DNA from 2 places in the Streptomyces sp. NPDC089424 genome. Region 1 is predicted to be linked to the other one. Evidence: riboswitches for the same ligand, from Rfam matches in the RefSeq annotation. Region 1 holds a riboswitch; the other holds the start of a gene.
The links. A riboswitch is a leader RNA that binds a small molecule or an ion and turns the genes downstream of it on or off. The one in region 1 is predicted to bind cobalamin.
Positions count from the first base shown of each region.

Region 2: another riboswitch for cobalamin. It lies ahead of ACIP2X_RS16575 (ribonucleoside-diphosphate reductase subunit alpha); the one in region 1 lies ahead of ACIP2X_RS13010 ((2Fe-2S) ferredoxin domain-containing protein).

Region 1 is NZ_JBIVHU010000002.1:1,194,493-1,199,816, reverse strand. It holds gene ACIP2X_RS13020 (hypothetical protein) at 89-928, shown strand; gene ACIP2X_RS13015 (Gfo/Idh/MocA family protein) at 1,079-2,524, shown strand; cobalamin riboswitch at 2,657-2,847, shown strand; gene ACIP2X_RS13010 ((2Fe-2S) ferredoxin domain-containing protein) at 2,887-3,285, shown strand; gene ACIP2X_RS13005 (ABC transporter substrate-binding protein) at 3,420-4,412, shown strand; gene ACIP2X_RS13000 (FecCD family ABC transporter permease) at 4,535-5,324, shown strand, end outside.
Region 2 is NZ_JBIVHU010000003.1:349,990-355,313, forward strand. It holds gene ACIP2X_RS16570 (ribonucleotide-diphosphate reductase subunit beta) at 1-461, opposite strand, end outside; gene ACIP2X_RS16575 (ribonucleoside-diphosphate reductase subunit alpha) at 461-2,830, opposite strand; cobalamin riboswitch at 2,954-3,131, opposite strand; gene ACIP2X_RS16580 (GNAT family N-acetyltransferase) at 3,148-3,654, opposite strand; gene mctP (monocarboxylate uptake permease MctP) at 3,774-5,324, opposite strand, start outside.

The DNA.
Region 1 (5,324 bases):
GCAGGAGCCCGGGCCGGACCCGGCGGGGGCGACACCACGGGGGGTTGTCCTCCGAGGTCACGCGCGCTCGGCGCATTAGCCTGCGGTCATGGGACTCGGGCTGCTGTTCGCGCTGTGCGCCGCCCTCTTCATGGGAACGGCGACCGTGTTCCAGGCGCTCGGTGCGCGCAGGGTGGCCGGCGGGGGCGCCGGCGCGGCCGTGCGGGCCACCTGGCAGTGGCCGTTCGTCGTCGGGGTCGCCCTCGACACGCTGGGCTTCGGCGCCGAACTGGTCTCCCTGCGCTCGGTCCCGCTCTTCCTCGTCGAGGCGGCGGTCGCCGGGGCGCTGGCCGTGACGGCGATCGTCTCGGCGTTCGTGCTGCGCATCCGCCTGCGACGGGTGGAGTGGGCCGCCGTCGTCGCGGTGTGCGGCGGGCTCGCGGTGATGGCGATCGCGGCCGGCCGGGAGACCGGCGGGGACGGCGACATGAGGATGCGGCTCGCGGTCCTGGTGGGCTCGGTGGGGCTGGCCCTGGTGAGCTGGGCGCTGACCCCGCGTCTGCGCGACGTGCGCCACCGCGCGGCCGTCCTCGGCGGCCTCGCCGGGATCAGCTTCGGCGTGACGGCCGTCGGGGCCCGGCTGATGCCGGAACTGTCGCTGCCCGGCCTGCTCGCCGACCCGTCGGTGTACGCCGTGGTCCTCTCCGGCATCACCGGCTATCTGCTCCTGATCGAAGCCCTCCAGTCCGGTTCTGTCACCTCCGCCACGGCGGCGATGGTCATCGGGGAGACAGTCTGGCCCGCCCTGTTCGGCATCGTCTGGCTGGGCGACACCACCCGCCACGGCCTCGCACCGCTGGCCGTCGCCGGTTTCGCCGCCTCCATCGCGGGCGCCCTCGCCCTGGCCCGCTTCGGCGAGGCGGAGCAGCAGGCCTCGCCGCGGGCCTGATCGGCTCCACCCTCACCCCCGTGACAGCTGGATGCTCATTTCTGCTCGCAACAGCCTCTCTTCGAGCACCTATTGACACTCCGTCGTCCGCTCGCCAAAGTCGTTCGGCAACAAGAGCTGTCGGCCACCCACAAGGGAGCGTTCAGCGTCATGCATGAAATCCCTGCTGTCTCACGCCGTACTCTCATGGGCGGGGCCCTGGCCTCCGGCGCCGTCGTCGCGGGGCTCGGCACCACGGCCGCCGCCGCACCGGGCGCCGCCCCCGCCCCTCCTGCCGCCGACGCCCCTCCGGCCCGGCGGCACGGTCAGAAGTCGATGGTCAACGTCCCCTTCGACCCGTACCGCACGGTCCGCGTCGCCCTGATCGGCCTCGGCAACCGGGGCAACGGCATGGCCTCGGGATGGGCCGCCGTCCCCGGGTGCACGGTGACCGCCGTGTGCGACATCCGCCCCGAGCGCGCCCGGCGAACCGCCGACAAACTGGTCGCCGAGGGACGGCCCCGCCCCGCCGAGTACGGCGGCTCGGCCGACGCCTACGCCCGCATGCTGCGCCGTGAGGACATCGACCTCGTCTACGTCGCCACTCCCTGGGAGTTCCACTACGAGCAGGGCCGCGCCGCCCTGCTGTCCGGCAGGCACGCCATCGTCGAACTGCCCGTCGCCACCGAGCTGCACGAGCTGTGGGACCTCGTCGACACCAGCGAGCGGACCCGGCGGCACCTGTTCCTGTCCGAGAACTGCAGCTACGGCCGCAACGAGCTGGCGATGCTCAAGATGGCCCACGACGGCCTCTTCGGCGACGTCACCAACGGCCACGGCGGCTATCTGCACGACCTGCGCGAGCTGCTCTTCTCCGACACGTACTACACCGACTCCTGGCGGCGGCTGTGGCACACCCGCAGCACCGCGTCCTTCTACGCCATGCACGGACTCGCCCCGATCGCCGCCGCGATGGACATCAACCGTGGCGACCGCTTCACGACGCTGCGCGCCACCGCCACCGAGCCCAGGGGCCTCGCCGACTACCGCGCCCGCTTCGTGCCGCGTTCCCACCCGAGCTGGAAGGAGACCTACATCAACGGTGACCTGGTCACCTGCCTGATCGACACCGCCCAGGGCCGGGTCGTCCGCGCCGAGCACGAGGTCAGCTCGCCGCGGCCGTACAGCCGTATCAACTCGCTGGCCGGCAGCCGCGGCATCTTCGAGGACTACGCCGGGGTCACCTCCGCCGGCGGCGGCCGCATCTACGTGGAGCCCGATCACAGCGGCCACACCTGGCGGTCGTTCGACGCGTACCTCAAGGAGTTCGACCACTGGCTCTGGCAGAAGATCGGTGACGACGCCGCCAACAACGGCGGGCACGGCGGCATGGACTACGTCCTGCAGTGGCGCACCGTCCAGCAGATGCGCGCCGGACTCGTCCCCGACATGGACGTGTACGACGCCGCCGCCTGGTGCTCCCCGGTGCCGCTGAGCGTCAAGTCCCTCGCGGCGGGCGGCCGTCCGGTCGCCGTGCCCGACTTCACGCGCGGTTCGTGGGTCAACCGCCGCGCGGGCCTCGACTCACGTCCCAGTGACATGCCGCCGGTCAGCTGACCCCCGGCTCCCCCCCAACAGCGCGCAACGCGCCGCCCGGTCGATGCGACGGGGCGGCGCGTTGCGCATGCCGCCCGCCGGTCGTGTGCACCACCTCACCCTGCCCGGCGTCGCCGCCGGCGTATGAGATGACTGGCCCGTCTGACATGATGTCCCGCGAAAAGGCGACGGCGGAACGAGGAAGCCGGTGTGAATCCGGCGCGGTCCCGCCACTGTGATCGGCGAGCGGATCCCGAACGAACCACTGCCCGGATGCGGGTGGGAAGGCCGGGACGAGCACTGACCCGAGAGCCAGGAGACTCACGCGGTCGCCTCCTCGACGTGACCGGGGCGGATTTCCCCGGGGAGGAGGGTATGTCGTGATGCCTGTCGAGACGTCGCCGGAATGTTCGGTGCCGTGCCGGGTCGTCGTGTGCCGTGACTGCTGCTGCGGCAGCCCCAAGGTGACCGGGGTGGACCACGCGGCGCAGACCGCGCGGCTCGCCGAGGACGCCCCCGTCCTCGTCACGGACTGCCTCGACGCGTGCGACCAGGCGAACGTGGTCGTCGTGCGGCCCTCGTCCGAGGGGCGCGCCGCCGGTGGCCGGCCGGTCTGGTTCGGCCTGGTCAACGACCCGGCCGCGACGGAGGACGTCGCCGCCTGGGTGCGCGCGGGCGGCCCCGGCCTCGTGGCGCTGCCGGACATCCTGGAGCTCCACGTCTTCACCCCGCCCGGGCCCGCCCGGTCCGGGGCGACGCCGGCTCCCGGACCGGCGGCCTGACCGCGCCGACGCCCACACCCCACCTCCGGTCGGACCGTTCGCGGCCGCCCTCCGCCGTTCCCGGCCGTGTCCCGGACCCCGTCCGTCCTGACCGTTCCGCGTTCCCTGTTCCCCCTCCGGTGAGAGGACCCTCCATGATGGGCAAGCGCCCGCTGTCCCTGCTGTCGGCCACCGCCGCCGCGGCCCTGCTGATGTCCGGCTGCGGTGGCGGCTCCACCCGGGACGACGCCGCGCAGGCGGGCCCCGCGGCCGAGGGCTTCCCGGTCACGCTGTCCAACTGCGGGGTGGAGACGACGTATCAGCGGCCCCCGCGGCGGGCCGTGTCGCTGAACCAGCACGCCACCGAGGTCATGCTGGCGCTCGGTCTGGAGAGGTCGATGGTGGGCACGGCCTACCTCGACGACAGCATCCTCCCCGAGTACCAGGACGCCTACGACGGCATCGAGGTCGTCGCGGAGGAGTACCCGTCGTTCGAGACGCTGCTGGCCGCCGAACCCGACTTCGCCTACGGCGGGTTCGCCAGCACCTTCGACGAGAAGGAGGGCCGCAGCCGTGACGCCTTGTCCAAGGCGGGCATCAACTCCTACCTGAACGTGGAGGAATGCCCGTCCGGACCCGTGACCATGGCCACGATGGACCAGGAGATCCGCAACGTGGCCAAGATCTTCGGGGTGCCGGACCGCGCGGAGGCGGAGCTGAAGAAGCTCCACACCACCCTGGACACGGTCGAGGACGAACTCGCCGGGGTCACCCCGGTCGAGCTCTTCGTCTACGACAGCGGCGACAAGACCGCCTTCACCGCGGGCGGCGCCGGCATCGGAAACGAGATGATCGAACGCGCGGGCGGGGTGAACGTCTTCGCCGACCTGGACAAGGCGTTCGGCGACGTGTCGTTCGAGCAGGTCGCCGAGCGGGCGCCCGAGGTCGTCGTGATCTACGACTACGGCGATCAGCCGGTCGCGGACAAGAAGAAGTTCCTACTGGCCAGCCCGGCGCTGAAGGACGTGCCCGCCATCAGGAACAAGCGGTTCGCGGTACTGCCGCTGTCGTCCACCGTGCTCGGCGTGCGGGTGCCGGCCGGCGTGGACTCCCTGGCCCGCCAGCTCCACCCGGACCGCTTCAAGTGAGCGGCACGGCCGATGCCGCGGGCGTGACCGACGAGAGCGCCACCGCGCAGGCAGGCACGCGAAAGCCGGCCGGGACGGACGCCGTCCGGCGCGGCACCCGGCTTCCCTACCCCCTCGTCCTGATGCTGCTGGCCGCGCTGGTGGTGCTCGCGGCCACCTTCGGGATCGCCGCGGGTTCCATCAGCGTCCCGGCCGACCAGGTCTGGGGCATCCTGCTCAACCGGGTGCATCCCGCCCTGGCCGACCCCACCTGGACCCCGGTCCGCGAGACGATCGTCGTCGACGTACGGCTGCCCAGGGTCCTGCTCGCCGGTGTCGTGGGCGCGGGCCTCGCGGTGTGCGGCACGGCGCTCCAGGCGCTGGTGCGCAACCCCCTCGCCGATCCGATGCTGCTGGGTGTGTCGTCGGGCGCCTCCGTCGGCGCGGTGCTGGTCGTCGTCTTCCACCTCACCCTGTTCGGCGTGTTCTCACTGCCGGTCGCCGCGTTCCTCGGCGCGCTGGCCGCACTCGTCGCCGTCTACTTCCTGGCCCGGTCCGGCGGTCGGATGACGACCGTGCGGCTGGTGCTGGCGGGCGTGGCGACGGCCGAGGTGCTCTCCGCGCTCGCCAGTTTCCTGGTGGTGACCTCCGGCGATCCGCACAAGACGCAGTCGGCCCTGCGCTGGATGCTCGGCGGTCTCGCCGGCACCACCTGGACGGTGGTGTGGATCCCCGTCGGCGCCGTCCTGATGGGCACGGCCGTCCTGCTGGGCGTCTGCCGGTCCCTCAACCTGCTGCTCGCGGGGGAGGAGGCGGCCGTCGCGCTCGGCCTGGACGTCCACCGTTTCCGCGCGGCGCTGTTCACCCTGGTCGCCGTGATGATCGGCACGATCGTCGCGGTCAGCGGCCAGATCGGCTTCGTCGGACTGATCA
Region 2 (5,324 bases), on a different contig from region 1:
TTCTCGACCTCGTTGATCCACCTGAAGCAGAACTCGGCCTTCTCGCGGATGGACGGGATGTTCTCCACCGCGTCGAACGCCGCCGCCCGGTCCTGCGGGTCGGGGAGGTAGGTGTCCAGCAGGGTCAGATAGAACTGGACGTGCACCGCCTCCTCGAACAGCTGGCGGCTCAGGTAGAGCCGGGCCTCGGGGGAGTTGATGTGCTTGTACAGCGTCAGGACCAGGTTGTTCGCCACGATCGAGTCGCCCGTCGCGAAGAACGCCACCAGCCGGCCGATCAGGTGCTGCTCCTCGGGGGAGAGCTTCGCGAGGTCGGCGACGTCCGAGTGGAGGTCGACCTCCTCCACGGTCCAGGTGTTCTTGATGGCGTCCCGGTAGCGCTCGTAGAAGTCCGGGTAGCGCATCGGGCGCAGCGTCAGCTCGAAGCCGGGGTCGAGAAGGTTCTGGGTACGGGTGGACATCACTGGCAGGCCTCGCAGGACTCGGGGTTTTCCAGGGAGCAGGCGACCGCTTCGGGGTCGGTGGCCGCCTGGACGGGGATGGTGGTCCGGGGCTGCGCCTGGGCCGCGCGGGCGATGCGGGTCGCGGGGCGTGAGCGCAGGTAGTACGTCGTCTTCAGGCCCGACTTCCAGGCGTAGGCGTACATCGAGGAGAGCTTGCCGATGGTCGGCGTCTCCAGGAACAGGTTCAGAGACTGGGCCTGGTCGAGGTACGGGGTGCGCGCGGCCGCCATGTCGATGAGCCCGCGCTGCGGGATCTCCCACGCCGTGCGGTAGAGCCGCCGTACGTCCTCGGGGATCCAGGCGAAGTCCTGCACCGAGCCGTTGGCCTCGCGCAGCGCCTCACGGGTGCGGGCGTCCCAGACGCCGAGCTCCTTCAGCTCCTGCACCAGATAGGAGTTGACCTGGAGGAACTCACCGGACAGCGTCTCGCGCTTGAAGAGGTTCGACACCTGCGGCTCGATGCACTCGTAGACACCGGCGATCGAGGCGATCGTCGCGGTGGGCGCGATCGCCAGCAGCAGGGAGTTGCGCATGCCGACCGCGGCGATGCGCTCGCGCAGCGCGCTCCAGCGCTCCGGCCAGGTCGGCTCGACGCCGTAGTGGTCGGGGTGCAGCACGCCCCGGGCGGTGCGGGTCCTGTCCCAGGCGGGCAGCGGCCCGTTGCGTTCGGCGAGGTCGGCGGACGCCTCGTACGCGGCGAGCATGATGCGCTCGGCGATCCGGGTGGACAGCGCCTTCGCCTCGGGCGAGTCGAAGGGCACCCGCAGCTTGAAGAAGACGTCCTGCAGGCCCATCGCGCCGAGGCCGACCGGGCGCCACCGGGCGTTGGAACGGCCCGCCTGCTCGGTCGGGTAGAAGTTGATGTCGACCACGCGGTCGAGGAAGGTCACGGCGGTGCGGACGGTGGCGTCCAGCTGCTCCCAGTCGATGCCGTCGCCCACGACGAACGCGCCCAGGTTGACCGAGCCCAGGTTGCACACGGCGGTCTCGCCGTCGTCCGTGACCTCCAGGATCTCCGTGCAGAGGTTCGAGGAGTGGACGACGTGGCCCGGCTCGGCGGTCTGGTTTGCGGTGCGGTTGGCGGCGTCCTTGAAGGTCATCCAGCCGTTGCCGGTCTGGGCGAGGGTGCGCATCATCCGGCCGTACAGCTCACGGGCGGGCAGGGTCTTCCTCGCCAGGCCCCGGCTCTCGGCCGCGCGGTACGCGGTGTCGAACTCCTCGCCCCACAGGTCGACCAGCTCGGGCACGTCCGACGGGGAGAACAGCGACCACGGGGCGTCCGCGTCGACCCGCCGCATGAACTCGTCCGGGATCCAGTGCGCGAGGTTCAGGTTGTGCGTACGGCGGGCGTCCTCACCGGTGTTGTCCCGCAGCTCCAGGAACTCCTCGATGTCGGAGTGCCAGGTCTCCAGGTAGACGGCGGCCGCGCCCTTGCGCCGGCCCCCCTGGTTCACGGCGGCGACCGAGGCGTCCAGCGTCTTCAGGAACGGGACGATGCCGTTGGAGTGGCCGTTGGTGCCGCGGATCAGGGAGCCCCGGGAGCGGATCCGGGAGTACGACAGACCGATGCCGCCGGCGTGCTTGGAGAGCCGGGCGACCTGGTGGTAGCGCTCGTAGAGGGAGTCCAGCTCGTCCTTGGGGGAGTCCAGGAGGTAGCAGGACGACATCTGGGGGTGCCGGGTGCCGGAGTTGAAGAGGGTGGGGGAGGAGGGGAGGTAGTCGAGCCGGCTCATGAGCCCGTAGAGCGCGGCGACTTCGTCCACCGACCGGGTGGTGTCGTCCTCGGCGAGGCCGGCGGCGACGCGCAGCATGAAGTGCTGGGGCGTCTCGACGACCTTGCGGGTGATCGGGTGCCGGAGCAGGTAGCGGCTGTACAGGGTGCGCAGGCCGAAGTAGCCGAAGCGGTCGTCGGCGTCCCGGTCGACCAGGGCGTCCAGGCGGTCGGCGTGCAGGCGCGTGAACTCGGCCGTGCGGTCGGCGATGAGCCCTTCCCGGTGCCCCACCGCCACGGACTCCGTGAAGGACGTGACCCCCTGGGAGGCGGCCTCGGCGGCGATGGAGACGGTCAGCAGCCGGGCGGCGAGCCGGGAGTAGGCGGGGTCCTCGGAGATCAGTCCGGCGGCGGCCTCCGTGGCCAGCTCCCGCAGTTCGCTCTCGTCCGCCCGCGCGGAACGGCCGCGCAGCGCGGCGGCGGCGACCCGGCCGGGGTCGGCGTCGGGGAGGTCGGCGGTCAGCTCGGTCAGGGTCCGCAGCAACGCGGTCCCGGGTCCGTCGGTCTCCCCTTCCACGGTTGTCGCTGCGGCCGGTTCGGCTGGCGCGATGGTCACGTGGGGCTCTCCCTCGCTCGGCACGGGGGCCTCGCGGAGGGCAGGGCAGGGCACACGAGCGCACGGGCGTTCGCGTCCACCGGCCCATTCCACGAGACCCGGACGTCAGGGCACCCGGGCCGGACGGCCGGGCGCACTGTCGGCAGGTCCTCGGACTGAACCGGCGTGCGTTCCCTTTTCGGGACGGACGCACGCGAGTACACCGTTGCGGGACAGTTCCGGATTCGCACCGGATTCCCCTGCGGCGACAGCGAGCATGAGCATACATCTGGTGTCGGGTGCCGACAGCACCCCCATATGTTGTGTCGCCGATGACTTCAGAGCGTCAACTGGTAGGTGAGAAGCGTGATGTCGTCCAGCTCCGGGAGGGGGTTCCAGTCCCGCTCGGGAGTGCGGGTGAAGCCCAGCCGTTCGTAGATGCGGTGGGCCGCGTGCATGGTCCGCTGGGTCGACAGAACGAGCCCGGCGCAGCCGTCGAGGGCGCGGGCGCGCTCGACGCAGGCACGCACCAGGGCCTCGCCGACCCCTCGGCCGCGGGCCTGACGGGCGACGGCGAGCATGCGGATCTCCGCCTCGTCGGGGGCGGCTATGTCGGCCATGGGGCCGCCGGAGGGGACGAACGTCACGCCGCCGAGGACGCGTTCGTGCGCGACGGCCACGAGCACCTGTGCGGCGGCCGCGCGCTTGGCGACGTCTCGCAGCTCGCCGAGGTAGCCGTCGCTCTCGCCGAAGTCGAGGAGTCCGTCCTGGAGGTAGGCCTGCGCGGTGATCTCGCCGAGGGCGGCGTACTCGGCGGGGTGCGCGAGGCGGATGTCGATGTCCATGGCGGCAGTGTGTACGACGACGGGCCGCCGCATCGTGTGATGTCGGCGGCCCGCTGCGAGTCGTTCAGCTGCTGCTCGCGCTCACGCGGCAGGGCCGCGTGCCGCAACGGCCCCGCGCCTCAGTGGGCGGCACCCGCGGTCGCCGGGGGAAGCTCCGCCTTGACTCCCGGGTCGCCGGCGTCCGCCGTGTAGTCGCCGGGCTTGGTCTCGTCGACGCCCTCGGGAGCCTTCACGGCCTTCAGGACGAAGGTGAGGACCACCGTGACCACCAGGTTGAGGACGAACGCCGTGAGGCCGATGTAGCCGATCTCACCGATGCCGGGGATCTCCGCCGAGGAGCCGCCGAAGTGCTTCTGCGTCGGGGAGGCGACACCGTAGGCCGCGACCGTGCCGTAGGTCATGCCGACCGCCCAGCCGGCCAGCAGCGCCCAGCGGTGGAACCAGCGGGTGAACAGACCGCCGACCAGGGCGGGCATGGTCTGGAGGATCCAGATGCCGCCCAGCAGCTGGAAGTTGATCGCCACCGTCTTGTCCATTCCGAGGACGAAGACGAGGGCGCCGACCTTCACCAGCAGGGACACCAGCTTGGAGACCTTGGTCTCCTGCGCGGGCGTGGCGTCCGGCTTGAGGAAGTCCTTGTAGATGTTGCGGGTGAAGAGGTTGGCCGCCGCGATCGACATGATGGCCGCCGGGACCAGCGCGCCGATGCCGATCGCCGCGAACGCGACGCCGGTGAACCAGTCCGGGAACATGTTCTCGAACAGCTGGGGGATCGCCAGCTGGCCGTTCTCCACCTTGACGCCGGCCGCGATCGCCATGAAGCCGAGCAGACCCAGCAGGCCCAGCATCAGCGAGTACAGCGGCAGGATCGTGGAGTTGCGGCGGATCACGTCCCGGCTGCGGCTGGACAGCACGGCCGTCACGCTGTGCGGGTACATGAACAGGGCGAGCGCCGAGCCCAGTGCCAGCGTGGCGTAGGTCCACTGCGAGGCGGCGGTCGGCACCAGTCCGCCCGCACCGGCGTCGGCGTACTTGTCACCCGCCGCGGCGAAGATGTCGTCGAAGCCGCCCAGCTTGATCGGGATGTAGATGATGGCGACGGCGATCACGATGTAGATCAGCGCGTCCTTGACGAACGCGATCAGGGCCGGTGCCCGCAGACCCGAGGAGTACGTGTACGCGGCCAGCACGCCGAAGGCGATCAGCAGCGGCAGGTCCTTGATGAACCAGTTGGTGTCCTCGCCGCCGCCGATGCCCATCACGTCCAGCACGGCCTGGATGCCGACCAGCTGGAGCGCGATGTACGGCATGGTCGCGAGGATGCCGGTGACCGCGACGGCGAGGGACAGGCCCTTGGAGCCGAAGCGGCCGCGGACGAAGTCCGAGGTGGTGACGTAGCCGTGCTTGTGGGAGACCGACCACAGCCGCGGCAGGAAGACGAACATCATCGGGTAGATGAGGATCGTGTACGGCACCGCGAAGAAGCCGGCCGCGCCCGCCGCGTAGATCGCCGCCGGTACGGCGACGAAGGTGTACGCCGTGTAGAGGTCGCCGCCCAGCAGGAACCAGGTGATCCAGGTCCCGAAGGACCGGCCGCCCAGGCCCCACTCGTCGAGGCTGTGCTCGTTCTCGGCCTTGCGCCAGCGCGCGGCCAGGAAGCCCATCACCGT